2 regions of the Pseudoalteromonas sp. NCIMB 1079 genome follow, and region 2 is predicted to be linked to the other one. Evidence: predicted binding sites of a transcription regulator. Region 2 holds the regulator's gene; the other holds the start of a gene.

Region 1 (15,257 bases), 430 kb from region 2:
CATCTATAACAATAGGGAGGTTATTAAAACCAGGCACCCAATGAAGTGCTAATGCCAGTGAGGAAATTATAAAAACAGTACCTAAAATAGCGCGTATTATTGCCCGCTTTGCATTTAGCACACAGTAGTATAAAACAACGTATAGCCCAGTGCTGAGCAGAGCATACAAATTTATATAACCTTGAAAATACCCACTTAGAACACTTAAAGCCATTAAGTAGTGCCAAAGGGGTTGCCGCATTATTGATATTTTGCAGTACGGAAATACACATATAATTGATAGCGCTAATAAATAAAAGGTCATTGTTTTTTATTGCTCTGTTTTATTTAGCAACTAATCTAACAGATTCGACCTCTCAGTATTTTTTTTCTGGTAATATAGATAGGTTATAAGCAGTTTAAGCAGTGAACAAACTATGTTAAGTCCTTTTTTTCAGCAGCATGCTGATTATGTTTCTATCTCTCGTGAGCAAGGTTGTCGATTCGCTAAATGCGTTGCTGATGATTACAATCCACTTCACGACAAAGATGCCAAAAAGTTTTGCGCGCCAGGAGACTTACTTTTTTCATTGGTACTAGACCGCTACGGTATTAGTGAACAAATGGAATTTACTTTTGCCGGTATGGTTGATGAAAACACCAAACTACATTTCCCTGAGGGAGCCGATGAGTTTGATGTTACCAATGGCGAAAAAGTAATTTTAAAGGTAAAGCGCAGCGGTAAAACCAGCCAATGCCCAGCACTAACTAATAGTCTAATAAAAAATTATGTTGAGTTTTCTGGTACTACCTTTCCGCATGTAATTATCCCATTAATGGGCAAGCAAGAGGTAATGATAAACCCTGCTCGTCCGATGGTAATTTACGAATCAATGCTTATTAATCTTGATAACCTTGATATTACAGCACCAGAACTTGAGTTTGCAGAGCCTAGTTTTGAGTACGCCGGCAAGCGCGGAAAAATTACACTACGTTTTAACCTGTTAGAAAACGGCGTTAAAGTGGGTTTTGGTGAAAAGCACATGGTGGTTTCGGGTATTCGTGAATATTGCCAAGCAACAGTTGACGATTTAATCGCGTTTTACAACGAACGTAAAGCGACGTTAAAACCCGCTTAAAGCTACATTAAATTATTAAAAGGCGCTAAATACACTGTTATTTAGCACCTTTTTTATTGGTTTTAAGAGTACAGCTAGATTAGCCGAGGGATTAAATACTTTTCTGGACTGGTTAATTTACGCAGTACAGTAATATGCGTACAATAGCGCTCTTTGTTATTTTAAAGCTAAGCCTATGTCTGCCACTACGTTCTCATCACTTAATCTCGACCCGTTATTATTAACAGCGATTGAGCAAAATAATTACACTCAACCTACCGCAATTCAGATTAAAACTATTCCGCCTATTTTAGCCGGAAGTGATGTAATGGGCAGCGCGCAAACAGGTACGGGTAAAACCGCCGCCTTTGTTTTACCTCTATTACATAAGCTTTTAAATACCCCTAAAAAAGATGAGCAAGGCCTTGCCCGCGTTGTAATTTTAACGCCAACACGAGAGCTTGCTCAGCAAGTATTTGCCAGCTTTGAAAAGTATGCACAAGGCACTAACATTAATGGCGCTTTAGCCTATGGTGGTGCAAGTATTGGCCCTCAAATAAAAGCACTTAAAACAGCACAAGTTATAGTGGCGACACCAGGGCGTTTGCTTGATCATATAGTTAAAGGCAGCGTGGTACTTTCAAGCGTAGACTCTTTAGTGTTTGACGAAGCTGACCGTATGCTTGATATGGGCTTTATTGATGAAATTAAACGTATATTGCGCCATATCCCGGGCGATCGCCAAACTCTACTCTTTTCGGCTACGTTTGATGACAGCGTGTTTGAACTCAGTAAAAAACTACTAAAAAACCCAGAACTAATTGAAGTTGATAAACGTAACTCAGCTGCGGTTGAAGTAGAGCAAGTTATTTACGCTGTTGATGAAGACCGTAAGCGCGAACTTGTATCGCACATGATTGGCATGAAAAACTGGCGCCAAGTGCTTATTTTTACTCGCACAAAACAAATGGCTGATAAGCTCGCTAAAGAAATGTGTAAAGATGGGTTAAAAACCGAATCAATCCATGGCGATAAATCGCAAGGCGCACGTGACCGTGCATTGCAAAACTTTAAAGAAGGTATTACACGCGTACTTGTTGCAACCGATGTCGCTGCGCGTGGTTTAGATATTTCTACACTTAGATACGTAATTAACTTTGAACTACCTTACATTGCCGAAGATTACGTGCACCGTATTGGCCGTACAGGTCGTGCTGGTGAACAAGGACTTGCTATGTCGCTGGTGAGTCTTGATGAGCAATGGCTGCTAGAAGAAATTGAAGTACTACTCGATACGCGTTTAACGCCGCAGTGGTTAGAAGGTTACGAGCCAGATCCTAATAAAAAGCCAAAAGATAATCGTAAAAATACTAACAAGTCGCGAAAAGATCGCGATAAAAAACGCATCACTGGTAAAAGAGAGCCAAGTAGACGTCGTAAATAATAGCTTTTACTTTGCTTTTTTGCCTATACTGGAGCTATTAAATAGCCGAGGTAAAGTTAATGTTTGAAACTGATAAATGGGCATTCTCTGGTGTTGATGGCCAAATATCTTTGCATAAATGGCAAAAAACAATCGACCTTATTACGGGGCTTTTTTCAGCCCCATCTGGTTATATAGTTCAGGCAACAAGCAAAGGCTATCGCGTTGTTATTAGAAGTAACGAAGGTGGCTCAAGCTTTGAAACCAACCCGATACTTCCTCCTCAAACACCTCTTTTTTGTCGGCACGTCGCTGAAACTAATAATATTTTATGTTAATGATGCAAGCAATAACGATGCATGGAACACCCTACCAGAAGTAGTTGAGGACGGTGTTGAATCCTACTTAGGTTTACCTATTCATTGGCCAGAAGGTGAAGTATTTGGCACGCTATGCTTAAAAGACACTAAAATAACTAGCTATACCGATGAATACTTTGAGCTCATAGAGCAACTACGCGATTTAATTGAAGACGACCTAGCACTTGTTTACAGCTATGAACAAATGCGCGAAATAGCCATGTTAGACTCATTAACGAATATTTATAATCGCCGAGCACTTAACTTACTAGCTCAGCAAAAGCTTAATTTAGCGCTACGCTTAGGTTTTGACGTGTGTTGTTTGTTTATTGATATAAACGACTTTAAAAAATTAAACGACACCTTTGGTCATGAAGTAGGTGACAAAGCCTTAATTATTTTGGCGGATACGCTAAAAAACCATTTAAGGGATGCCGACATAGTAGGGCGTTTAGGTGGTGATGAGTTTGTTGCAGTAATGCAATTAAGTGATAAAAGCAAAATTAACTACATTATGGATAAAATTTCGACTGAGTATACAAATGCTTTACTAAAAGAAGGTGTTTGCGATTTATCGCTCAGTATTGGTTATAGTTTTACAAATAAACAAAAGCAGCCCTTTGAAGCGCTATTAAATGATGCCGACCACGCAATGTATAAAAATAAACAAGCGTATAGGCTCGCTAAAAAAGCACAATAATAAAAGGAAGTTCGTCATGACTCATGCCACAAAAACTTGGCTGGTTTTTTCTGCGATAGGTTTTATTTTTTCATTAGCAATAATAAGCTTATTTGAAGCGCTTCCTAGCATTAGATTTATATCTGATGAGGGAATTATTTTTGGTGTTATGTGCTCCTCTATGGGGTTTGCCTTAAAAAGGCTTGAGAGTAATAACCAAAAATAGCTTCAATGAATAGCTTAAGCTGCAAATTTTTACTTGTACTTATTAATTTATTTTTCAAAGTACGGACATAAAAAAGCAAGCCATGAGGCTTGCCAAGAAGGGTGTTAATTAGCTCTAACCTAGCCTTTAAGCTATTAGTTTTTCGGCTAGGTTTAATTCCATAATGGCTTTTAATAAACGGTATAAGTTAATTGACGCGTCAATTTCTTCTTTACGGTTTGTTAAGCTTTCAATATTTAAGCCCAGCGGTACATCTAAATGAGCACAGCTTTTAAGTATTAAGTCGAGGTTTTCGCGGCAAATACGGACCGATTCGCTTAATGTATTGTCTGCATCGAGCATGCGCCATTTAGTTGCCTCTGGCACTGAGATACCCAACCATTGCATAAATTCTAAGGTTTTTTCGCCGCCGCACGGGGTAAACGTTAATATAATACGTTGTGGTGCAATACCCTGCGCTTTACATGTACGTGCGTAGCTAGTGATTAGCTCTATAGTAGCTTGTGCATCGTAAACAGCTTGCGATATAAAAAACTGACAACCTTGTGCTGTTTTTTCTATTAATCGTTCGTGCTCATTTCGTTTACTTGAATGGCGCTCGGCAATCGTAACGCCACCTAAAAAGAAATCATCTGATTGCTCAGCCATCGCTTTATAAGCATCTGGCAGGCTTAGCTTTATATCGCCTATCGATGATGGGCTACCTACTAAAACAACATTTTGTAAATCGTAGTCGTTTTTAGTTTCACTTAGCCAATCTTTAAATTCGCCTACACCACGCTGCGCCACACTTTTATAAGTAATCACATCTTGTGCAGATAAATTACGAAGTAAATGGCTGTATTCACGCGGATCAACGGTTTGTTTAAACGCAAATGGACGGTCTTGATTAGTTCGGCTGCTTTCGTCTTGAATGTCGTAAATTATCACGCCGTCGTATTCAATTTCGTGTAAGCGACCTAATAGCTTTTCTGCAATGGTTTTTAATTGCGCTTTATCGGTGCCAATTTTAGGCGGGGTAGTACCAATAAGATAAACACCTTGGTTGGTGTCCACTATCTTCTCTTTTAGTGATAAAGCCATAATCCTCATTCCAGCTAAGTTTGTTTTGATGGATTTAATATAGCAGCCATTTAGACGTCTAGATAGATTTATTTAATGAAAGTTTTTCAATTAACATGATGTTTATTCATAGTGCTTGTTCCCATAATTTATAATTGACACAGTTGTTTACATAATAAATCCCCTTGGGACTCTTATATTTATTGGCTTTGGGGCATAATTAAAGAGTTAAATCTGACAACAAATTTGCTCAATTTAAAAAGGGACAACAATGAAATTTAAATTATTAGCAACCAGCTTAGCGGTATCGCTGGCGTTAACAGGTTGCACCATGCAACAAAACCAAAGCACGCAAACAACAGCACAACAAGAACAAGTAAATAAAGCTGATGACCGTGTTTTTTCACAAGATTACTTAATTGAAGAGCTAGAAAACGGCTTGCGTGTCATGGTTGTTAAAACCGATTACCCTGATGTCGTGTCGCTACAAATTCCGGTATCGGTTGGATCGCGTAACGAAGTTGAAGAGGGCAAAACAGGCTTTGCTCACTTTTTTGAACACATGATGTTTAAAGGCTCACAAAAATACCCTGAAGATGTGTACTCAGACATATTAAAAAATTCAGGTGTTGATAACCGCGCTTATACAACAAACGATTATACAAATTACCATTTAAACTTTTCGAAGCAGCACCTTGATAAAGTACTTGAGCTTGAAGCTGATATTTTTCAAAACTTAACCTACACCGAAGAGCAATTTAGAACAGAAGCACAAACGGTAAAAGGTGAGTACTTAAAAAACAACGCGAGCCCAATTCGTAAATTATTAAGCGCTGTACGCGAAGAAGCGTTTGATAAGCACACGTATAAACACACCACTATGGGCTTTTTTAAAGACATAGAAGCCATGCCTGATCAAATGGCCTATGGTAAAGAATTTTTTGCTAAGTTTTATAAGCCTGAGTATGTGTCACTTGTCATCGTGGGCGATGTAGACCCACAAGCAACAATGGCAATGGTTAAAAAGTATTGGGGCAGCTGGAAAAAGGGTAACTATGTTGCTGACATTAAAGCAGAACCTGTTCAACAAGCACCAAAATATTTGCACCAGCAAGATGAAGCGCTACCAGGGCATTGGTTACTCGTATCGTACAAAGGCGCTGCGTGGGAGCCTGCTAAAAAAGACAGAGCGGCGCTTGATTTAATCTCACAGCTTTATTTTTCAAATAATTCAGATTTATATCAAGAGCTAGTGGTCGACAAACAAATTGCCAGCCAAATGTTTACCTATAACCCAGAGACCAAAGATCCGGGTTTATTACACGTATTTGTTAAAGTAGAAAACGCAGACGATTTAGCCACTGCGCGCGATGCCATTAACCGAACTTATGCAAAAGCACGCACTGAGCTTGTTGATGAGCAAAAGTTGAGTGATTTAAAATCGAACCTTAAGTACAGCTTTATTAATGGCTTAGATTCGTCGCAAGCGATTGCATCAACCCTTGCAAGCTACATGCATTTTGAGCGCGATCCTGAGGTAATAAACCAGCTGTATAAATCGGCAGATAACATCACCAGCGCAGATATTAAAGCCGTTGCTAATAAATACTTTACTGATAACGCACGTACCACATTAACAATGTCGGCACTTGATAAAGCCCCAGGTTTTGAGCAAGAAGTTGATTTAAATGCGCTTACTGCAAAACTTGAACAAGCATCTGCGGCACCTGCATTTAAAGTGCTTGATAAAACGAATAGCTCGCCATTAATTGATGTTAACTTTTTATTCAATACCGGCGCGGCTGCCGACCCTCAAGGCAAAAAAGGTGTTGCAGCGCTCACTGCGGCTATGCTTGCACAAGGTGGCTCAGAGGCGACAAGCTATAAAGATATTCAAAAAGCACTTTATCCGCTTGCAGGTAGCTTTGGTTATCAAATAGATAAAGAAATGCTGTCGTTTCAAGGGCGTATTCATAAAGACAATGCAGCGCAGTGGTATTCACTTGTGAGCGATCAATTATTAAACCCAGGCTTTAGAGACGATGACTTTAAACGCCTTAAAAAAGAAATGATCGATGGTATTAAATCAGGCTTAAAAGCATCTAACGATGAAGAGCTAGGCAAAGAAGTGCTATACAGTGCACTTTACAAAAATCACCCTTACGAAAGTTACAACTACGGTGATATTTCGGATTTAGAAGCGTTGACGCTAGATGATGTTAAAGCGTTTCATAACAGCGAGCTTACGCAATCTAAACTCACGATTGGCTTAATTGGGGCTGTGCCTGCAAACCTTAAAGCTAAAATGATGAGCGATTTTGCAACGCTACCAAAAGGTGAGCAAAGCCGTTTAAGTATTCCTGATGCGCCAGTGCTTAAAGGTCATCATGCAACTATTGTAGAAAAGTCAGCGCAATCGACGGCTGTATCGTTTGGTTTTCCTATTGATACAATAAGAAGTAGCGAAGACTGGACAGCCCTTTGGCTTGTGCGTTCGTACTTTGGTGAGCACCGTAGTTCTAACAGCTTTTTATATGAGCGCATTCGTGAAGCTCGCGGCATGAACTATGGCGATTACGCATACATTGAATACTTTCCACGTGGTATGTTTCAAACCAAGCCAGATGCAAACCTAGGGCGCTCAGAGCAAATATTTCAAGTGTGGTTACGCCCACTTCGCTCTAATAACGATGCGCACTTTGCAACTCGTACCGCCTTGTTTGAGCTAGATAAGCTAATTAAAAATGGTATGAGCGAAGGTGATTTTGAAGCTACGCGTAACTTTTTAATTAACTTTGTGCCGCAAATGGTTGCAAGTCAAAATCGCCAATTAGGTTACGCGCTTGATAGCGAATTTTACAACACAGATAGCTTTGTAAGTTACGTAACTAATAAACTTAAAACGCTAACGCTTGCTGATGTTAATCGCGTTATTAAAGAAAACTTACAAACAGACAATGTTCACTATGTATTTATTACTGGTGACGGCGCTGATATGCAAAAACGTTTAGCATCGCAGCAAACATCACCAATGGTTTACAACACCGATAAACCTGCCGAATTAGTGGCTGAAGATAAAGTGATTGCTGATTATAAATTAGCAATTCCTGCAAAAAATATTGAAGTGATGAAAGTCGATAAAGTATTTCAATGAAGGTTTAAATAGTTATAAATTAAGATAATTTAAATGCCCCATACATTGGGGCATTTTTATATTTTGAATAATTTTTTAGTAATATGTATTTTTTGATAAGGTTAAAAGCCGAAAGGAATTAGTATGTTTAAATTTTTAAATAAACCTCTTAATGTCTATCTTTTTATAGTAGCTTTTTTTCTAATAATTGGTTTGCCATATATTATTAAATTTGGTTTTGGTTTTTGGGATACACAATCCGAATGGGGGGTAATGGCGACATACTTCGGTGGAATGTTAAGCCCTGTTCTCGCGTTTTTTACAGTTATAATTTTGATTCAAACAAATGGAAAAAACCAAAGAGCACATAGGAGTGTTCTTCGTCAAAATGCAAGGCATCATCAACAGGTTGTTTCACAAGTAGAGCAGCAATTATTTAATAGCCTTTTTGCTCAATTAGCTAGCGATCTAGAGAAAAGTGTAGAGAAAAAACTAGAAAGTGATTCAAGTTACTTTACTAAGATTACAGATGAATTGTGTAACATACCATTTATTGGAACAGAACTTGATATTGATAAGTTCTATTCGGAGCAAGCAAGTAAAATAATTAAGAGCGAGAAGTATCAGGGGATATTTGAAAAAGAGAGTGAATTACTTGCTCTTTTATTTGAGGAAGTGATAGAGCTTGCAAAAAAAAGCGGACACTTTCAAGAAATTACAGGTAAGTATTTTTATCGCTTACGAGGATATCTAACTAAAGAGCAATCTTTTTGGATAAATGTTTATGCTGAACAATATTGTGAAAATTATAAAAGCCTTAAAAAGTATCAATGGGAGGATATGAGATATTTCCCTTCATTTGAGAACCCACAAAAGTTAAAAGATAAAATAGATTCTATTTAAGATGTTATATCTAATAACCAGAACAAATAACTAAGGGATTAACACCTTAGTGGTTAAATCCGTTAGACTTGGGAAAAGGCTATTTTATATCAACTTAAGGCAGTGCAGTATTATGCGTCATGCAATTTGGCAACAGCTTCGCGACGAAGCTAACGATGTAGTAAAACGTGAACCATTATTAGCAAGTCATGTTTATTCATGTGTTTTAAATCATGATTGTTTAGGTTCGGCATTGAGCTTTATTGTTGCTAATAAGTTGGCTGATGCGGTGGTATCTGCATTCACTATCCGAGAGCTGTTTGACCAAGCATTTGTAAAATGTGACCGTATGCTATCTTTTGTTGCTGAGGATATTAAAGCGGTAAAAGACCGCGATCCGGCATCAGAAACCTATCTTACGGTTATATTAAATCTAAAAGGTTTTCATGCTATTCAGGCGCACCGTTTGGCTAATTGTTTGTGGCAACAAAATCGCAAAGAGCTAGCGCGCTTTATTCAAAGCCGTAACTCTGAAGTGTTTGGGGTCGATATTCACCCAGCATGTAAAGTGGGTAAAGGCATTATGTTTGACCACGCAACCGGTATTGTTATTGGTGAAACAGCGGTAATTGAAGATAACGTATCAATTTTGCAATCTGTAACGCTTGGCGGTACAGGTAATGAGCAGGGCGATCGTCATCCCAAAATTAGAGCGGGCGTATTAATTGGCGCGGGTGCTAAAGTACTGGGTAATATTGAAGTAGGTGAGGGCGCACGAATTGGCGCGGGCTCAGTTGTGCTTAGCAATGTTCCACCACACACAACCGCTGTTGGCGTACCCGCTAAAATTATTGGTCGACCGGATTGTGAGTGTCCGGCGCAAAGTATGAACCAAAACTTTTTAGCAAATCCTGAGCCTGAAAACGAATCGCACACGAGTGCAATGCTATAAGTAATTAAAAATAATAAAACTTAAAAGGAATTAACATGAACAAGAATAGTTTATTGGCTCTAGGGATTGGGTTTATTGCGGGTGTAGGTTTAACTTGGAGCTACTTTAATGCAGCTTCAAGTTATCCGGAATCTGTTAAGTCGCAGCCAAGTTATGAAAAACAGAAAAAGCTTCATACTGAACAACAAAGTAATGAGGTATTGAGTAATACAGGTTCAGCACCTGAGCAAGTCGCTAGTATAGAGCCCGCTGAAGACACGCCAACAACCAATTCAGAAACCCAAATGCTTGATGAACTACCTTTAGAAGAGCAAGTAACTCAGCTTAAGCAGCAGCTCGCCGAACAGAAAGCGGCGCTCAAAAGTGTTTTAAAGAAAATGAGGAGCCCTTCAGATTTTGAGCAGATTTTACGTGATAAATTTGAAAATCAAACGCGCGACGAAGAATGGGCTTATCGTACTGAAATGGCATTACAAGATTTTTTATTAACAGCTGATTTATCAATTATTCCTGACGTTGTTAGTGCAAAATGTAAAAAAACAGTATGTGAATTTGAACTTGCCGCCCCTACTGATAACGACACATTTGGTAATGCTCAATGGCGAGAGCTAAACGATAAGTTGATGGAACAAGAGTTTTGGCAACAATTTAAAAGCACTACCTCCACATCAAGCGATAGCGAGCTTAAAATGTTGCTAAGTACAGAGCTTTAAATAATTTGTGATTCTATAGAGCCATCGACTAACTCTGTAACTAAAACATCGCCTGTTTTAATTTGCCCCACAGATTTAACTACTTTTCCTTGCTGTGTTTTAGTGATGCTATAACCGCGCGCTAAAACATTAAGCGGACTTACCGAGTCTAACCTGCTTGCTTGCAGTGCTAAGCTATTATTCGCTTGTTGTAACTGATGCTGTATAGCTTGGTTTAGCCTAGCTTGTAATTGCGAGAGTTGATGGCTTGCTGAAGCGAGTTTTTTATCAGGTGATTGGCGCATCAAACGCGGCGTTAAGTTATTGAGTGTGCGTTCTTGTTGGTATAAACGATTACGCATAGCTTGTTGCAGCGCAATGCTTAGCTCATCCAAACGTTGTGATTTTTGACTAAGCTGATTACGCGGATGACACAAATTAAGGCGGTGTTGTAACTGCGTTGCTAATGCGCGTTTATCGGCAATACCGTGCTTAAACGCGTTAGATAAACGATTAACTAATTGTGTTACTTTGTTGTGTAACTCTTGCGTATTAGGGCTTACAAGCTCAGCTGCGGCTGATGGAGTGGCAGCCCGTAAATCGGCTACATAGTCGCTTATGGTTGTGTCTATTTCATGGCCTACAGCGCTTATAACGGGCAGCTCGCTTTGATAAATTGCGCGCGCAAGTTGCTCGTGATTAAAGCACCATAAATCTTCAAGTGATCCGCCGCCTCGTCCTAAAATAAGTACGTCAACTTCATCACGAGCATTAGCTAATTCAATTTGATTAATTAAATGTAGGTGTGCTTCTTTGCCTTGTACCATAGCAGGGTAAATGATTACTTCTAACTGCGGCGCACGGCGTTTAAGTACCGTTAAAATATCTTTTATAGCAGCGCCGGTTGCAGAGGTAATAACACCAATACGATTAATGTTTTGCGGAAGTGGTTTTTTATACGCAGAGCTAAATAATCCTTCGGCGGCCAAACGCATTTTAAGCGCATCGAATTCTTGTTTTAGCTGACCTTCGCCGGCCGGTTCCATATGCTCAACAATAAGCTGGTAGTCACCGCGAGGTTCATAAAGTGATACACGCGCTTTTACTGTAACTTGCGCGCCATTTGCAGGGCGATAGCTTTGGTTGCGATTATTCCCACGCCACATAGCGGCTTTAATTTGTGCTTTATCGTCTTTTAACGAAAAGTACCAATGGCCGGATGCAGGGGTAATAAAGTTAGAAATTTCGCCCGTGAGCACTAAAGATGCAAAACCTTGCTCAAGGATTGTGCGAATTTCTCTATTAAGGCGCGACACGGTGTAAACCGTCTGCGAAGGCTTCGAAAACATAAAAAACAACCTAAAACTATTTATAAAGCAAGGGTCTATTGACCTTTGCAGATTAAAATTTGTTCAAACTAGGGGCGATTTAATCGCGGCGCGAGGTTTGTAACCTAGTGGGCTAAGTAAAAACCGAGTAACAAAGAGTTAATCGCCCCTAGGCTGAACCCTTTGGGCAGCGCTTGTTTGGAATTGATGCTACGTTATCGCCTATTTATGGGGGATAACCACACTGCATAGGCTCTGCCTTGCCTAAATACCTAACAAACTGCTGCAAATTTAACCTTGAAAGTCTAATAGACCCTATATTATCATAAATATTTGCGAAATATTATTTACTCATGCCAACAACGCTGTTAAAATTTGGCCGCAATTCCTTATCTTAGATCCACATGTGAGAAGTTGCCAAAATGCTTAGAATCGCTAAAGAAGCTCTTACCTTTGATGACGTACTTTTAGTACCTGGTCATTCTACTGTTTTGCCACACACGGCAAATATTTCAACTCGCTTAACGCGTGGTATCAAACTTAACTTGCCGCTTATTTCAGCATCTATGGATACTGTTACAGAAGCTCGTTTAGCTATTGCCCTTGCGCAAGAAGGTGGTCTTGGTTTTATTCATAAAAACATGACTATTGAAGAACAAGCGAAAAACGTACGTAAAGTTAAAACCTACGAAGCAGGTATTGTTTCATACCCTGTAACGGTTACTGCCGATTTAACAATTGCAGATGCAATTGAGCTTTCGCACGAAAAAGGTTTTTCAGGCTTTCCGGTTACCGACAGCAATAATGTGCTTGTAGGCATTGTTACTAGTCGTGATATGCGTTTTGAAACTAAGCTTGAACAGCCTGTTTCTACCGTTATGACTAAAAAAGAAAAGCTTGTTACCGTTAAAGAGGGCGCAGCACGCGAAGAAATTTTAGGCTTAATGCACGAACACCGCATTGAAAAAATCCTTGTTGTTGATGATGAATTTAAACTCAAAGGCATGATCACAGTAAAAGATTACCAAAAAGCCCAAGACAAACCTGACGCATGTAAAGATGACCAAGGTCGTTTACGTGTAGGTGCTGCTGTAAGTGTTGGCGCAGGTACTGATGAGCGCATTGCTGCATTAGTAGAAGCGGGTATTGATGTTTTACTTATCGATACATCGCATGGTCACTCTCAAGGCGTTATTGACCGTGTTACTAAAACTCGCAAAGAGTACCCAGACTTACAAATTATTGCAGGTAACATTGCAACGGCTGAAGGTGCGATTGCACTAGCTGATGCCGGAGCGGATGCAGTTAAAGTAGGTATCGGCCCTGGTTCTATCTGTACTACACGTATTGTTACCGGTTGTGGCGTTCCACAAATTACCGCTATTTCAGATGCTGTTGAAGGCTTAAAAGGTCGCGACATTCCTGTTATTGCTGATGGTGGCATTCGTTTTTCTGGTGATATTGTTAAAGCACTTGTTGCTGGTGCATCGTGTGTAATGGTGGGTTCTCTTCTTGCTGGTACAGAAGAAGCACCAGGTGAAGTTGAATTGTACCAAGGCCGTTATTACAAATCTTACCGTGGTATGGGCTCATTGGGCGCGATGGATCAAAAAGAAGGTTCATCAGATCGTTACTTCCAAAAATCAAACGAAGCAGACAAGTTAGTACCTGAAGGTATTGAAGGTCGCGTAGCTTACAAAGGTCCTATTGCAACGATTATTCATCAGCAAGTAGGTGGCTTACGTAGTGCTATGGGCTTAACGGGTTGTGCAACAATTGAAGAGCTAAATACAAAACCACAATTTGTACGTGTTACTTCAGCAGGTATGGGTGAGTCGCATGTTCATGATGTGCAAATCACTAAAGAAGCACCAAATTACCGCTTAGGTTAAGCAGCGTAATTAATTTAATATACTGGGCTTGCTTTGCAAGCCCTCTTTTTAGTCGTTTACATTAACAAACGGCATTTAGCATCAGACTTTACGAGATACTCCATGAGCAAAGATATTCACGATTCACGAATTCTCATTTTAGACTTTGGTTCACAATACACTCAATTAATCGCCCGTCGTGTGCGTGAAATTGGTGTTTACTGTGAACTTTGGGCATGGGATGTGACTGAAGAGCAAATCCGCGAGTTCAACCCACAAGGTATTATTCTTTCTGGTGGTCCAGAATCAACAACACTTGAAAACAGCCCGCGCGCTCCTGAGTATGTATTTAATGCAGGCGTGCCTGTGCTAGGTATTTGCTACGGTATGCAAACAATGGCAGCTCAACTTGGTGGAAGTGTACACAGCTCTGATAAAAAAGAGTTCGGCTACGCACAAGTTGAAAAAGTAGGCAGCTGTGCATTATTTGATGCAATTGAAGACCATATTACTGATGGCGGCAACGGCATACTTGACGTATGGATGAGTCATGGCGATAAAGTAATGGACATTCCAGCTGATTTTACAACAACAGCTAAAACATCTACTTGTCCACATGCTGCAATGTCTAACGAAGAAAAGCGTTTTTACGGCGTACAATTTCACCCAGAAGTAACGCATACTCATCAAGGGTTACGTTTGCTTGAGCGTTTCGCTATTGATATTTGTGGCTGTGAAAAATTATGGACTCCTGCAAAAATCATTGATGATGCTATTGAGCGTATTAAAGAAACTGTAGGTGATGACGAAGTTATTTTAGGTCTCTCTGGTGGTGTTGATTCATCAGTTGTGGCTATGCTTATTCACCGTGCAATTGGCGCAAAGCTAACATGTGTATTTGTTGACAATGGTTTACTTCGTTTAAACGAAGGCCAGCAAGTGATGGACATGTTTGGTAATAAATTTGGCTTAAACATTGTTAAAGTTGAAGCTGAAGAGCAGTTTTTAAATGATTTAGCTGGTAAGTCAGACCCAGAAGATAAACGTAAAGCCATTGGTCACACGTTTATTAATGTATTTGATGAGCAAGCCAAAAAGCTTAAAAATGCGAAATGGTTAGCGCAAGGTACAATTTACCCTGACGTTATTGAATCTGCGGCATCTGCCACAGGTAAAGCGCATGTTATTAAATCTCACCACAATGTGGGCGGATTACCAGATGACATGAAAATGGGCCTTGTTGAGCCATTGCGTGAATTATTCAAAGATGAAGTGCGTAAAATTGGTCTAGAACTTGGTTTACCGTACGACATGCTTTACCGTCATCCTTTCCCTGGACCAGGCTTAGGTGTACGTGTACTTGGCGAAATCAAAAAAGAGTACTGTGATTTACTACGCCGCGCAGATGCGATTTTCATCGAAGAGCTACACAAAGCTGAGCTTTACCATAAAGTAAGCCAAGCGTTTACTGTATTCTTACCAGTTAAATCGGTAGGGGTTATGGGCGATGCACGTAAGTACGATTGGGTTGTATCACTTCGTTGTGTAGAAAC
Region 2 (15,257 bases):
GCCATCAAGCACCCATAAACAAGGTCCGCACTGCTGTTGCTCAAGCAGCTGGTAATAGTTTTCAGGTAAACTTAAATTATGATCAACCAAAGGGGAATTAAAGCTTTGCTCTAATAAATCGCTCATTAGCTGAGCGTCAGTCATTTGTGCACTTACTTGCACAAAAGCTTTATTAAAGTCATTGTATTTATCTGTAATGAAGGTTTCGAGCATATAGCTTTTACCTAGCCCCGATGTGCCAAGTAAAACTATTAAATTTTGTCCGTACTCAAATTGCAGTGCGATTCTATCCACCAAAGCCGCACGGCTTGGTAAAATTTGTGACTGCATTTACTGCTCGATTAAGTCTCTAACTTGGTCATCAGAGACATCATCAACTAATGCACACTGGCCAAATTGGGTAGGTAGAATAAAGCGTATAGTGCCTCTTTTATTCTTTTTGTCTTTACGCATATGCGTTAGGAACTGCTCGCTAGTCATTTGCTTTGGAATTTCTGTTGGTAAATTATATAGCTCAAGCAGCTTAATAATTCGATCAACTTCACTTGCGCTTAAATCTTGGCGTGTCTTAGCAAGTTTAGCTGCTAATACCATGCCTGTTGCAACAGCTTCGCCATGTAACCAAACGCCGTAGCCCATTTCTGCCTCAATTGCATGGGCAAATGTATGACCTAAGTTTAATAAAGCACGTAAACCATGCTCTTTTTCATCTTGCGCAACTATAAGTGCTTTTATTTCACAACATCTAAAAATAATATGCTGTAAGCACGATTCATCTAGTTGCTGCAAATTAGCTACGTTTCGCTCTAAGTATGCAAATAATTCGGTATCGTAAATCAGACCATACTTAATTACTTCAGCCATACCTGCTGCAAACTCTCTTGCTGGTAGGGTGTGTAATGTTTGTGTATCAATAAAAACCGCTTGAGGCTGATAAAATGCCCCTATCATATTTTTACCTAAAGGATGATTTACTGCCGTTTTACCACCTACCGATGAGTCAACCTGTGAAAGCACTGTCGTTGGTATTTGAATAAACGGTACGCCGCGCTGATAACACGCCGCTACAAAACCAGTTAGATCACCTATAACACCGCCACCTAACGCAATTAAGCACGTATCTCGGCCACAGTTATTTTGGAGTAAAAATGCTGATATTTTTTCAAACCATTCAAGTGATTTATATTGTTCACCGTCAGGAATAATAAAAGATAGCGGATTTTGATCTGCTAATGAGTCAAGTAACGCTTGTAAATATAAAGGCGCTATTGTGTCATTAGTAATGATGATAGGCCGACAATCACCAATGTGGTGAACCAGGCGGCCATTATCTTGAAGTGCAGATTGCCCAATATAAATAGGATAACTTCGCTCGTCCAAATTAACTGTTAATTTAAGCATGCTTAGTTATTTCCTTATTATTGGTTTTTAAAAATCTAATTTCTCGATGATTTGGTTAGCAACAACTTTAGCGCTTTGCTCATCGGTACGTACAACAAAATCGGCAACTTCTTTGTATAGGGGCTCGCGTTCTTCTGCTAAGCGCTCTAGTACGTTACGAGGTGCTTCTTCAGTTTGCAGTAATGGGCGACGCTTGTCGCGTTGCGTACGTGCAACTTGCTTTTCTATAGGTGTCTCTAGGTATACAACGATACCTCGGGCCGAAAGCTTGTTTCGAACTTCTTTGCTCATTACTGAACCACCACCGGTAGCAAGTACAATACCTTGCATCTCGGTTAAATCGCCAATAACAGACTCTTCTCGAAGTCTAAAGCCTTCTTCACCTTCAAGATCGAATACCCATGCAATATCTGCACCTGTGCGGCGTTCGATTTCTTGATCAGAATCAACAAATTCAAGGTGTAATTGGTCAGCGATGTGACGACCAATCGTGCTTTTGCCAGCCCCCATGGGGCCAACTAGAAATATATTACGTTTCTCAGCCATATCTTTTAGTACAAACAAACTCTAAAATTTGAAATAAAACCCCGCCTAACGACCTGGCCCCAAAATTAAGGAGGGGATTATCTCAGTAATTGCAGGGGTATTTCAAGTCAATTAGAATAAAAAGCCATATAACGAGCAATTAATCTAAATAATCACCCGTTGGTTAACATAAAACCACTGTATTTTAATCAATTTGTATTTTCGGTGTCACGAAAATAAGTAATTCACGCTTTTCATTAAACTCACTTGTGGTTTTAAATAGTCTTCCTACGTAAGGAATATCACCTAAAATTGGCACTTTACTCGTAGTATTAATGATTTGCTGTTGGAAAATACCACCGAGTACTACGGTTTGGCCATTCTCGACTAACACTTGTGTTTGAATTTCTTGAGTATCAATAGACACCGCTTCACCAGTACCTGTTTGTACGGTATCACCACGTGTATCTTGAGTAATAATTAAATCTAGAATTACTTTATTATCAGGTGTGATATGAGGTGTAACTTCTAAGCTCAGTACCGCTTTTTTAAAGCTTACGGTAGTAGCACCGCTTGAAGCTGACTCTGTATAAGGAATTTCAGTACCTTGCTCTATTCGCGCTTTTTGCTGATTAGCCGCTATTATACGTGGACTTGCAATAATCTCGCCTTTATTCTCTTCTTCAAGCGCACTTAGTTCTAAATCAATCAGCGTACCGTTAGCCAGTTTTGCTATGTGTAAGCCAATGCTAGCCGCAGGGTTAGTGATAGGTAAATTTACATTCAATCGGTCTGAAATACTTGGTGCATCTGAAGTAGATGTCGCATTATAAATACCTTCTGCGCCTTCAAGAGAGCCTGAAATACCAACACTACTGCCTTGGTCACTAAAGCCCCAACGTACGCCTAAGTCTTCAGTAACGTTATCGCGTACCGTTACCATCCGAGATTCTATTACAACCTGCTGCACTGGAATATCAAGCGTTTCAATCATGCGGCGAATGTTTTCTATACTCTTAACAGTATCTTTTACTAACAAAGTATTTGTACGTTGATCAACAGATACACTACCACGGGCAGTTATAATACTGTTTGTATCTGTTTTTAATAAGTCAGCAAAATTTTCGGCTTTAGCATAGTTTAATCGGATGTATTCACTATATAGAGGCTCTAAGTCTTCAACTTGCTGTTTAGCTTTTAAATCTTTGGCTTCACGTGCTGCAAGTTCTTCTGCAGGCGCTACCATTAATATAGAGCCATCCATGCGCTTATCTAGCCCTTTAATACGTAGTACTACGTCAAGCGCTTGATCCCACGGTACACCATCTAGGCGCAGCGTTATATTGCCCGTTACTGAATCACTGGTTACTAAGTTAAAGTCGTTGTAACCCGCGATAATTTGCAGTGCTGCACGCACAGAGATATCTTGAAAATTTAAGGTCATAGGACGACCTTGATACTCAACCCCACCATCTAAGTACGCATTTTGCGTTTCATCTTTTTCTATTGTCAACGTTAAAATATTATCTATTTGCTGATACGTAAACGTGAACTGAGCATTAGGTTCGATAACAACACGACTTAAACCATCTTCTTTAAAAGTCTCGATATTACTTACAACAGTTCCAAAATCTAATACATCTAATTCATAAAGTAGATCGTCTAAAATATCGGTGTGATGAAAGTCAGCATAAATTTTCCCGCCACTTTCATGGACTTCAATTGCAGCTTGAGTGTCTTGTAAAAATACAAGTACTTTTGCTTCACCCTTCTCACCACGTCTAAAATCAATTGACTGGATACGGTTAATGTAATTTCCACTTACATCACCTGAGTCCATCACTACATCTTCATTTTCAGATTCTGTAAGAGGGTTATCAGAGACACGTATCGATACTAAATTGTTATGAACTTCAGTCTCATAAATTTTTAATCTATCTAAGTTTACCGTTACCTTTAAACCACTGTTAGTTAAAACATTAGTAACACTGCTAATTCCAGCTTGATTAACTTCAACATCATTTAAACCAACTTCTAACTCTGCAGTATCAAAAAACATTTCGATTCGGGCTGGGCTATTAAACACTTGAACTTTTGGTTCAAAGGTTAACTCTTCATCAAAAACAAGCTGTAATTCAGTTTCGCCTTTAAGTAATGGATTATAACGAACATCATAAAGCAATGGCCCAGCTATGGCTGAGTTTACAGTGACTAAAGCAACAGCAGCCAGTAATGTCCGTGAAATACGATGAAGCCAAAGTACATCCTTATGCATCCTATTTTTACCTTTTTTATTATTAATTTGCGCCATCTGTTGCCGCCTCTAACATTTCTAATTTCGTCAGGCGCTCTTTCCAACAGCCAGACCCATCAGGGATTAATTCCACTAATTCTATATAGTCGTTGCTTACTCTTTTTACTTTGCCATCATAACTTCCAAGATAATTCCCTACCGTTACGCGGTGCAAAGTGTCATCTGTTGCTGTAATTAATGCCCATATTTGTCCACTAGAGCCAATTGTGCCTTTCATTGCTAAATTATCTAGCGGGTATTTCTCTAACGGTTCGCGGCGACGCTCTTGATCTGGGTGCAAACAGTTTTTTACTTGCGTTAGTTTATTTTGAATAATCTCAGGCTGAGGCGCTACAAACGGGCTACGTAGCTGACCAGCACTATACTCAAATATTTCAAACTTTGTCAGTTCAGGAATCGTCTCAACCTTTGGTGTGGTGCTTGCTTTTACCTGATCAATAAATTCTTTTTGCTCAGAAGTGTCATCATTACAACCAGCTAAAACAAACGCTATAGCTAAAGGTACTACGCGAAGGAGTTTCATTTTTTAACCCCTTCTTCATAACGATATGTTTTTGCAACAACACTGAATGTTAACTGTTTATCGCCCGATGATAAAATAGAAAAGTCATGTAAGCTTACAATTCGGGGTAACTGGGCCACTTTACCTACAAACTCACCAAACTCATGGTAGCTACCTATTACTTCGATTTTAATAGGTAGCTCGGTATAAAATTCTTTTTCAACTTCTGGCAGCCAACCTATTTTTAAAAAAGTCAGACCACTCGTTGTCCCAACATATGATAAATCATCAAGTAAACCAGGAGTTTCGTTCGAAGTGGGTAGACGCTTTAATAGCTGTGAAAACTTATCTTCCATTTCAATCATTTGTTGACGATATATTTCAAGGTTGCTCGCTACTGCATACTTAGTTCGATAAGTTGTTCGTAGTTCAACTTCTTTTGCCACGGCACTATGGTAGCTGTCAATTTCATCAGAAACTAATAGGCTATAACTAAAAAACAATACAAGGCCCGCAACAAATGTGCAGCAAATTGCTTTAACAGCAATTGGCCAATCACCAATGTTATCAAGCTCTATTTCATTCCAATCAATTTCACTCAGTGCTTTAAAATCAAGGTTCATCGCTAACCTCACCAATTTTATCAAATGGTTTTACATAAAATTCCATATTAAAATCACTAAGTAAACGCGAAGATTGATCGCCTGCAACAATGCCCTGCATTGAAGGATTCTCTAGTAAATATGAGCTTTGTACTTGGCGGAGCATTGTTGATAGGCGATTATTAGATTCACTACGTCCTAAAACATGTATTTGGCTGCCTTTGCGCTCCAGCTTTGTTAAATAAACGCCACCTGGCACTATTTTGGCAACTTCATCCATTATTTGCGTACCCAAATTACGGCTGCTTTGCAATTCTTCAATGAGCCTCATACGCTGTTGTAAATTTTCCTTTCTTTTATCTAAGCTTCGTATTTCACTTATTTTTTTATCTAGCATGCTAATTTCTGAGCTTAAATAATTATTCTTTAAATTTTGACCATCTTTTAAAGCGCTATAAAAAGAACTTAATAAATACATACTTGCAAAACAAAGTATAACGACACCAACAAGTATAGTTACAAATTTCTTTTTCGATTCTTCGCGCTGCGATTCACGCCAAGGAAGTAGATTTATATGTGGCATGTTGAAAAGCTCCTTAATGCCAACCCGGTCGCTATTGCAAACTGCGTTTTGTGACGCTGCATTATATTACGATCTACCTTTGGGGAGATTTCCATATTTACAAAAGGCTCTGCAACAACAGAGTGAATACCGAGTTCTTCAATAAGCAATCGGTCGATACCTTTTATCATCGATGTACCGCCCGTTAATACAATATAATCTATTTGCTCTTTACCACTGGTTGTTAAAAACATTTGCACAGCTCTGCGAACTTGTTGAAGTAACGAAGTTTGAAAAGGGGCTAATACTTCAAAGGTATAGTTTGGCGGTAAATCACCTGATGTTTTGCCTATTTCGGCTTCATCAAAGCCTTTATTATAATAAGCAACAATACTATTTGTATATTGATCGCCACCAAAAACTTGGTCACGGGTATAAATGGTTTCCCCAGCTTGCACAACACTCACAAGCATTAAAACTGCGCCAATATCGACCACAGCCACACACTTATTAAATGCATCGCTAGGTAATTGTTGATAGTAAACGTCCATAGCACGGCTCAATGCGTAGCTTTCTACATCTACTATTTTGGCTTCTAAATTTGCGGCTTCTAAAGCGCCCACCCGTGCTTCAACACTCTCAGTACGAGCAGCCGAAAGCAAAACATTCATTTTGCTAGGATCGGCCTCATTCGTCGAAAGCTTCTCAAAATCGAGGCTCACTTCATCAAGCGGGTAAGGGATTAAACTATCAGCTTCAATTTCAATTTGCGATTCAAGTTCAGCATCTGTTAACGATACATCCATGAAGATCACTTTTGTAATAACTGTTTGGCCAGAAACAGCCACTGCAGCAGATTTTAACGACTTCGGTAATTTTTTTCTTAATTTTGTAATAACGTTACCAATCGCTTCAATATCTTGGATTGTGCGCTCACTCATCGCACCTTTTGGCATCGGCTCAATTGCAAGTGCTTCTAGTCGAAATCCAGTTTCAATTTCACGTAAAAGCACCGCTTTGATAGAGTGCGATCCAATATCAATTCCTACCATCATCGGGGACGGTTTTTGAAATAGTTGACTTAGCATGTTTCAACTTGGCCTTTGTTTTAATAATAAACAAGTTATAATTTTTATCTGAAAAAATATTATTCATTTTTTAATCAATATATACTAGCAGTCAAAACTCGCAATTGGGAGTCCATTTAGGGAAATATAAGTGATTTTATTAAAACGAACTTTACAATTTTTTATCATTTGTGTGTTAATTGGTCTGATCACTTTGGTCAGTCTTTATTACTACGTTAAACCTGATATCCCCAGTGTGCAAGTTTTAAAAGACGTGCAATTACAAACTCCTATGCAAGTATTCACAAAAGATGGGCTTTTAATCAATCAATTTGGTGAAAAGCGTCGTATTCCAGTGACTATTGATGAAATTCCTCAAACCCTCATTAATGCATTTTTAGCGACAGAAGATAATCGATTTTACGATCATATAGGCATAGATCCTATAGGTATTGTACGTTCGGCTATTGTTCTTATATCTACCGGCGAGAAAAAACAAGGCGCAAGTACTATTACTATGCAGCTTGCTCGTAATTTCTTTTTAACTCGCGAAAAAGCATATATTCGTAAAGTTAAAGAAATATTTATAGCGCTACATATTGAAGGTGTATTAACAAAAGACGAAATTTTAGAGCTTTACCTTAATAAAATAGAATTGGGTAATCGCGCTTTTGGTATTGGTGCTGCAGCACAAGTTTATTACGGTAAGGAGTTAAAAAATTTAACACTTGCACAAATGGCGATGATTGCAGGTTTACCGAAGGCCCCTTCAGCTTTAAACCCAATTCGTAACCCAACGCGTGCAAAAGCACGCCGAAATGTTGTTTTAGGGCGTTTATTAACTGAAAATTATATTACTCAAGAAGAATATAACGAAGCAACGAGCCAACCTATCACCGCTTATTTTCATGGTGCTGAAATAAATTTATACGCCCCGTATATTTCTGAAATGGTGCGCGCTGAAATGGTCTCGCGTTATGGAATAGATAAAGCTTACAACTCAGGTTTTAAAATTTTCACCTCGGTAGAGTCTAAAGTTCAAAAAGCAGCGCAAAACGCACTTGTAAACAACTTACATAATTACGATATGCGCCATGGTTTTAGAGGACCAACAGATGTTTTATGGGATCCTGAAACACAACCTGCTTTAACTGAGCAACAAATACTCAATAAATTACAAAGCGTAAATGAGTTGGGTACTTTGAAAGCAGCAGCCGTGCTTAGTGTTAATGATAAAACAGCGTCGGTATTACTTAAAAGTGGCGAGCGCACAACTCTTACTTGGGATAACTTAAAATGGGCGCGTAAATATATTACTCGTTACCGCCAAAGTTTTGCTCCAAAAGCAGCTACAGATATTTTAACGCCAGGAATGCAAATATGGGTGCGTAAAAATGAAGATGACAGCTACTTACTAAGCCAAATACCAGAAGCATCAAGTGCTATTGTGTCACTCGACCCACAAGATGGCAGAATTAAAGCTATTGTAGGTGGTTACAGCTTTGAGCAAAGTCAATATAACCGAGCGGTACAAGCAAAGCGTCAAGTAGGTTCTAATATAAAACCTTTTATATATTCAGCAGCACTTGAAAAAGGTTACACGCTTGCGTCTATATTAAACGATGCTCCTATAAACCAATGGGATAAAAGCCAAGGCGTAGCATGGCGCCCTAAAAACAGCCCTGCTGTATATAATGGTCCGATAAGAATTCGCCGTGCTTTAGCACAATCTAAAAACGTTATTTCGGTGCGCTTACTACGCGGCGTTGGATTACAACGTACAGCTGATCATTTATTAAAGTTTGGCTTTAAAGATTCAGACATTAATCGCAGTGAATCACTAGCACTGGGTAGTGCTTCCATTACACCACTTGAACTTGCTCGTGGCATGAGTGCATTTGCCAATGGTGGCCACTTAATTGAACCTTACTTTATTTCAGAAGTTCAAGATGCTTACGGTAATGTATTGTTTAAAGCAAACCCTGCCCTAGCCTGTGATGAAGAGCCTTTACCAACACGCAATGAATTCTCACTTCATAATAGTAGTGATGAAGTGGAACCAACAAAAAAATGTGCACCGAGAATTATTTCTAAGCAGAATGCATTTTTAATTGCTGATGCAATGCACAGTGGTATTTGGGGCGGCGGTAGTTGGGCCCATAAAACGGGTTGGAGTGGCACAGGTTGGCGCGCACAAGCTTTAGAACGTCGTGATCTTTCGGGTAAAACAGGCACAACTAACGATTCTGTAGACACCTGGTTTAGTGGTTTTAATAGTAAAGTAATGACTTCTGTGTGGGTGGGCTTTGATAACCCAGGTAACGCTCTTGGCCGTTCTACGTATAATAACAACTTAGATAGCAGCCAAATATCTGGTGCTGAATCGGGAGCTAAAACAGCGCAGCCTGCATGGATTGAATTTATGAAAGCCGCACTTGAGGGAACACCTGAAGCGCCAATTGAGCCACCTGAAGGGCTTGTTTCGATTCGTATTGATTTAGCCACTGGTTTGCTAAGCCACAAAAATGACTACACCAGCCGCTTTGAATACTTCGAAAAAGGCACTGCACCGACAAAGTATGTGCTATCTCAGCCAAACGATATATTTGAAGAAGACACAAAAACCGAAGAAGAGCTATTTTAATAATACCTCTGTAATACAAAAACGGCAGCTTATTTAAGCTGCCGTTTTAATTTAAATAATCGCTTATTTTAAGTTTTGAACAAGCCAATATAAATCAGAGTGTACACCCGCAGCGGTTACTTCTTTCCCAGCCCCAGGCCCCTGAATCACAAGCGCGTTATCACTATACCATTTGCTATTAATTACAAAAATATTATCGCCAGGTGTAAGGTTTGCTAACGCATCCCCATTAGGCACATACGTAATTCCTACTTTAGCGATAACTTCAGTTTTTGTTATATCTAATAGGCCTGTGTATCTCAGTACTGAGTTATTAGCTTTTGCTGTATCAGCATGCTCTTCAATGAACGCATCTAGCTGGGCTTTATTGTTTAGAAAGTCTTCCCAGCTTCCTAGCGCAAGCTCACCGGGCATTAATGCCGATAAGCTAATATCATCAAGCTCAAGCTCTATACCTAACTCTCGGGCTAAAATAAGTAACTTACGCTGCATATCTCGTCCAGATAAATCCTCGCGAGGGTCAGGCTCTGTGAACCCCATTTTCTGTGCTTCTAATACCAACTCAGAAAAAGCAGTCGTACCATCATACTTACTACATAACCACGAAAGCGTACCCGAGAATACGCCTTCAATACGCGTAATTTTATCACCACTATTTTGCAAATCAGCCAAAGCAAAATTGATAGGTAAGCCTGCGCCTACACTTGTATTATACCGCCAATGTAAATTACGTTCGCCAAGGTTACTACGAAGTGCTTTATACCAAGAAGTCGGTGCTGTACCTGCATATTTGTTAGCACTAATTAAATGACAATCTCTGTCTACAAAATCTGTATATAAAAAGCTAAACTGCTCACTTGCGGTAATATCAATTAACACTTTATGTTCGTAGTCAAGCTCGCTTATCGCATTAAGTAAATCCGCAGCTTCATAGCTATTCGCCTCATGCTGCCATTGAGTTTTCCATTGCGATATATTTATGCCACTTGCATTAAATAACATATGTTTAGAGCGAACCAGCGCTACCAATTTAATACTAAAGTCGCCTGATAAACGCTCAAATTGTGCCGATAACTGTTCAATAAAAGCATCGCCTACATTGCCAAGGCCCGCAACTATAACGGCTATTTCTTGGCCTTTATTGATTAGCTTATCGTGTAAGGCGCTTTGTATATCGCTATCTATAAATTGGTCTGTTAGTAATAAAACATAACCATTATCTTGATGCACAAAACGTGGCTTTATAGTCTGTTCAGCTAATATCTCTAAAGCTTGCAGTTTTAGTACGCTAACGTCTTGCTCAGGGGCAACAATTGCACAGCCATTTAAATTTGACTCACTAATATTAGCTCTACCAGCAAAGTAATTAATAACTTGATATGTTTGTGCAGCCGGTACTACTAAATACACTTCACCATTATGGTTAAAATGATGAAGGCTATGCTGAATAAGCTGACTAACGCTTGCGACCTCACCTTCACTTAATCCTTCAACCATTAATAAATCAACATTTTGCAGCGTGGTTATAAAGCGCTTTTTCTTTGCTGAACCTTCTTTTACTATATCTGTTGGGCTTGCTTGCACATCAAAACTACTACGAACAGCTAGCTTAATATCGCTGTTTTTAAGTGGTGATAGTGTTTTTGCATGTAATACAGGGTTACCCAAACGAGCTAATAAATTAGCTTGCCCGCGACAAATTTTGCCGTACTTAATCGCTTTTTTTACCTTACGAGGATCAGTACTAAACACTCCCTGTGTATCGGTCCAAATACATACTTGCTTAGCATTACAGTAATTTGCAAGTAGTGTTGCACTATAATCGCTACCGTTGCGTCCAAGTGTTACGGTCTCACCTTTCGTATCAGCGGCAATAAACCCAGTAACAACATTTATCTTATTAGGCAAAATTGACTGTCGACATTGCTGCGCATTTTGCGCATGCATTAATTCACCATCGTTTAAGGTAAAAAGACTACGGGCATCTTGAGCACACGCCTCAATATTTAACTGCTGTAAATAAGTAGCGAGTAAACGTGCTGACCACAGTTCCCCATGCGCAAGTAACGCAGCCTCTTTTAGCTGCTCAGCTTGAGCAAGTTCTGCAATATTACTAAGCTCGGTATTTAGTGTTTTAAGTGCGCTGCGCTTTAAATCAGCTTGTAACAACTGCTCAATTAAATCGCTTTGATGGTTATTTAACTGCAGTAAAATATCAGCGACAGCTTGCGTGTCTTGCAGCTGATAACTTTGCCACAACGACACAAGTGTATCTGTAGTCTTACCTGCAGCAGACACTACAACACAGTCGCCCGGCTGAGTATGCCCTATAATTATTTTAGCTACGCTTTGATAGCGCTCACTAGAGCTTAAGCTTGAACCACCAAATTTATGTACACAATTGACCATATTTATACCAATTCGCTTAATTAAGTTGTCTATTTTGAGGTAAGAAAACCGTATCGATAACAAGGCAAAAATTTCGTTATTTAGTTGTTCTATATTAGGAATTTTTAACGATGTTATCGTGCGGTTTAATCCCTCAAATTGATTAGGTATTATTGCGGATTGGTATTACTTACCAAAGCGCTGGACGGGCTGCACTTAATTTAACGTTTCCACCAGAAGTGCCAGCACCTTTGCCTACACGGCCAACATTTTTATTTTGCCCTGGTTTTACAAGTTCAAATACTCGTTCAAAGTCAGCTATTAAATCGTGTATATCTTCAATCCCAACCGAAATACGAATAAGCGTGTCGCCCACACCCGCTTCTAAACGTGCCTTTGCCTCCATGCCTGCGTGCGTCATAGTTGCAGGGTGACAAATTAAACTCTCTACGCCACCTAGTGACTCAGCTAAACTAAACGTTTTAAGACTAGTTAAAAATGCTGCAGCGTCGTTTATATCGCCTTTAATATCAAAACTAACCATGCCACCAAAGCCAAGTTGTTGTGCTTTAGCAAGCTCATGTTGAGGATGCGACTCAAGTCCTGGATAGTAAACTTGGCTTACAAAATTGGAACTTTCAAGGTACTTAGCTATTGCTAGCGCATTTTCTTGGTGCTGCCTTAAACGCACATTTAGAGTACGTAGACCACGAAGCGTTAAATAACTATCAAAAGGAGCGCCCGTAATACCAATATTATTTGCCCACCAAGCAAGCTCATCACCAAGCTCTTGTGTTGCAGCAATAACAGCGCCGCCCACTACATCTGAGTGCCCGTTAATATATTTAGTAGTTGAATGCACCACAATATCTACACCAAACTTAATAGGGTTTTGTAAGGCAGGAGACAAAAACGTGTTATCTGCGGCAACCAATGCACCGCATTGCTTAGCAACATCGGTAACCGCTTTAATATCGGTTAAACGAAGTACTGGGTTACTTGGAGTCTCTATCCAAATAAGCTTAGGCTTAATTGCTAAAATTTGTTGAAGGCTTTCTTCTTTTGTTAAATCTAATACTTCAAGCTTCAATAATCCGCGTTTTTGTAACGATGTAAATAAACGATAGCTACCACCATAACAATCATGTGGAATTACTAACGTGTCGTCACTGTTAAGTAGCTGAGTAGCTAAATGCACGGCAGCCATACCAGTGGCCGTAATTATGCCACGAGCGCCGCCTTCAAGCTTAGCAAGCGTCTCTGCTAAAATATCACGATTAGGGTTACCACTGCGGCCATAATCATACTCACGCTTAGTATCAAAGTCGGCAAACGAATAAGTCGTTGATAAATAAATTGGCGGCACCACTGCACCATGATGTTTATCAGCATCAACGCCGTTACGTACAGCAATGGTCGCTTTGTTTTTTTCGCTCATATTCGTCACCTGATTAATTTGGATGTTTAGACGTCTAAAAGAGTAAGTTATCCGTTTTAATAAGTCAAAGGATTTTAAAGCTCTAGATGGCTAAAGTTAGGAAAGGCGTTTGCTAGTATCACATTTTAGCTCACAAAAGTGAGCTTATTTTTACATCCCAAATAGGCTTATTAAGATAGATCGGTATCTATTATTTGACTATCTTTTTTAAATCGATAGAATTTCACGCATATTTACACGCTTTTTATACCGTGTGAGAAATTAATAATCTGAGGCAACGATACATCTTATGGCTAAATGGAATGGTGAGTATATTCACCCATACGCAGAACACGGGAAAAAATCAGAGCAAGTTAAAAAGATCACCGTTTCGATCCCGCTAAATGTATTAAAAGTTTTAACGGATGAGCGTACGCGTCGTCAAATCAACAACCTTCGCCATGCAACAAATAGTGAATTGCTATGTGAGGCGTTTTTGCATGCCTTTACTGGTCAACCTTTACCAAATGACGATGACCTACGTAAAGACAACGCCGAAAAAGTACCAGAAGAAGTTAAAAAGATAATGCAAGAAATGGGTTTAGAAGTGCCTATTTTAAACGAAGAATAAATCGTTACCTTTTTAATCAAAAAACCTCAGCATTGCTGAGGTTTTTTTGTTTAAGCGTTATATATTACGCCATATAGTTTTCAGGCAAGTCAATTTGCGCAACACCCGACTCTACCGCAGCAAGTGCTACAGCTTTAGCTATACGCGGTAGTAAACGCGGATCCATTGGTTTTGGAATAATGTACTGCGCACCAAACTCTAGCTTATCTACGCCTGCGGCTTTTAAAACTTCTGCAGGTACAGGCTCTTTGGCAATACTACGAATAGCCTCAACTGCAGCAATTTTCATTTCATCGTTAATCGCGCTTGCACGTACATCAAGCGCACCACGGAAAATAAACGGAAAACATAAAACATTATTTACTTGGTTAGGGTAATCAGAGCGCCCTGTTGCCATAATTAAATCGTTGCGTGCGCCGTGAGCAAGTGCAGGATCGATCTCTGGATCTGGGTTTGAACATGCAAACACGACCGGTTTTTCTGCCATTAGTTTTAAATCTTCGGCAGCTAACAAGTTAGGACCCGAAACACCAACAAACACATCCGCATCTGCAATTACATCTTGCAATGTGCGTTTATCGGTATTGTTAGCAAAAAGCTGTTTATATTCATTTAAATCATCGCGACGAGTATGAATAACACCTTTGCGGTCAAGCATATAAATGTGTTCACGCAGTGCACCACACTTAATTAACAGTTCCATACACGCAACTGCAGCAGCGCCTGCACCTAAACATACAATTATTGCATCTTCAATTGATTTACCTTGTACTTCTAGCGCATTTAACATGCCGGCAGCCGTAACAATGGCGGTGCCGTGTTGGTCGTCATGAAAAACAGGAATGCTACAACGCTCTATTAATGCTTTTTCAATTTCAAAACACTCTGGTGCTTTAATATCTTCAAGGTTAATACCACCGAATGTGTCAGCAATATTGGCCACCGTGTTAATAAAGTCTTCTGTTGTTTTGTGCTTTACTTCAATATCAATAGAATCAAGCCCTGCAAAACGTTTAAACAATAACGCCTTGCCTTCCATTACGGGCTTAGACGCTAAAGGACCTAAATTACCCAAGCCCAAAATTGCAGTACCATTAGTGATAACCGCAACCATGTTACCTTTACCGGTATATTTATATGCATTTGCAGGATCTGCGGCAATTTCACGTACAGGTTCAGCGACACCTGGGCTATAAGCTAGGGC

Evidence for each region. Region 2 encodes MetJ, which represses methionine synthesis genes. Its sites were predicted from a motif close to TAGACGTCTAGACGTCTA; they were not measured.
Region 1: ABX891_RS14450 (methylenetetrahydrofolate reductase) is a predicted target of MetJ. The motif match lies at 4,911-4,928, and genes of this name have one in related genera.

What each region holds. Positions count from the first base shown of each region.
Region 1 covers NZ_JBEWZA010000001.1:3,100,897-3,116,153, reverse strand. Annotated here, with positions in the region: gene ABX891_RS14480 (CPBP family intramembrane glutamic endopeptidase) at 1-214, opposite strand, end outside; gene ABX891_RS14475 (DUF3581 domain-containing protein) at 417-1,118, shown strand; gene ABX891_RS14470 (DEAD/DEAH box helicase) at 1,294-2,541, shown strand; gene ABX891_RS14465 (hypothetical protein) at 2,601-2,858, shown strand; gene ABX891_RS14460 (sensor domain-containing diguanylate cyclase) at 2,779-3,579, shown strand; gene ABX891_RS14455 (hypothetical protein) at 3,596-3,784, shown strand; gene ABX891_RS14450 (methylenetetrahydrofolate reductase) at 3,911-4,867, opposite strand; gene ABX891_RS14445 (M16 family metallopeptidase) at 5,118-8,000, shown strand; gene ABX891_RS14440 (hypothetical protein) at 8,124-8,882, shown strand; gene cysE (serine O-acetyltransferase) at 8,995-9,813, shown strand; gene ABX891_RS14430 (hypothetical protein) at 9,849-10,526, shown strand; gene xseA (exodeoxyribonuclease VII large subunit) at 10,523-11,854, opposite strand; gene guaB (IMP dehydrogenase) at 12,256-13,725, shown strand; gene guaA (glutamine-hydrolyzing GMP synthase) at 13,828-15,257, shown strand, end outside.
Region 2 covers NZ_JBEWZA010000001.1:3,535,737-3,550,993, forward strand. Annotated here, with positions in the region: gene ABX891_RS16405 (SPOR domain-containing protein) at 1-330, opposite strand, end outside; gene aroB (3-dehydroquinate synthase) at 331-1,401, opposite strand; gene aroK (shikimate kinase AroK) at 1,429-1,947, opposite strand; gene ABX891_RS16420 (type IV pilus secretin PilQ) at 2,132-4,237, opposite strand; gene ABX891_RS16425 (pilus assembly protein PilP) at 4,224-4,763, opposite strand; gene ABX891_RS16430 (type IV pilus inner membrane component PilO) at 4,760-5,365, opposite strand; gene ABX891_RS16435 (PilN domain-containing protein) at 5,355-5,927, opposite strand; gene ABX891_RS16440 (pilus assembly protein PilM) at 5,915-6,994, opposite strand; gene ABX891_RS16445 (penicillin-binding protein 1A) at 7,125-9,617, shown strand; gene metL (bifunctional aspartate kinase/homoserine dehydrogenase II) at 9,681-12,026, opposite strand; gene metB (cystathionine gamma-synthase) at 12,196-13,443, opposite strand; gene metJ (met regulon transcriptional regulator MetJ) at 13,733-14,053, shown strand; gene ABX891_RS16465 (malic enzyme-like NAD(P)-binding protein) at 14,118-15,257, opposite strand, start outside.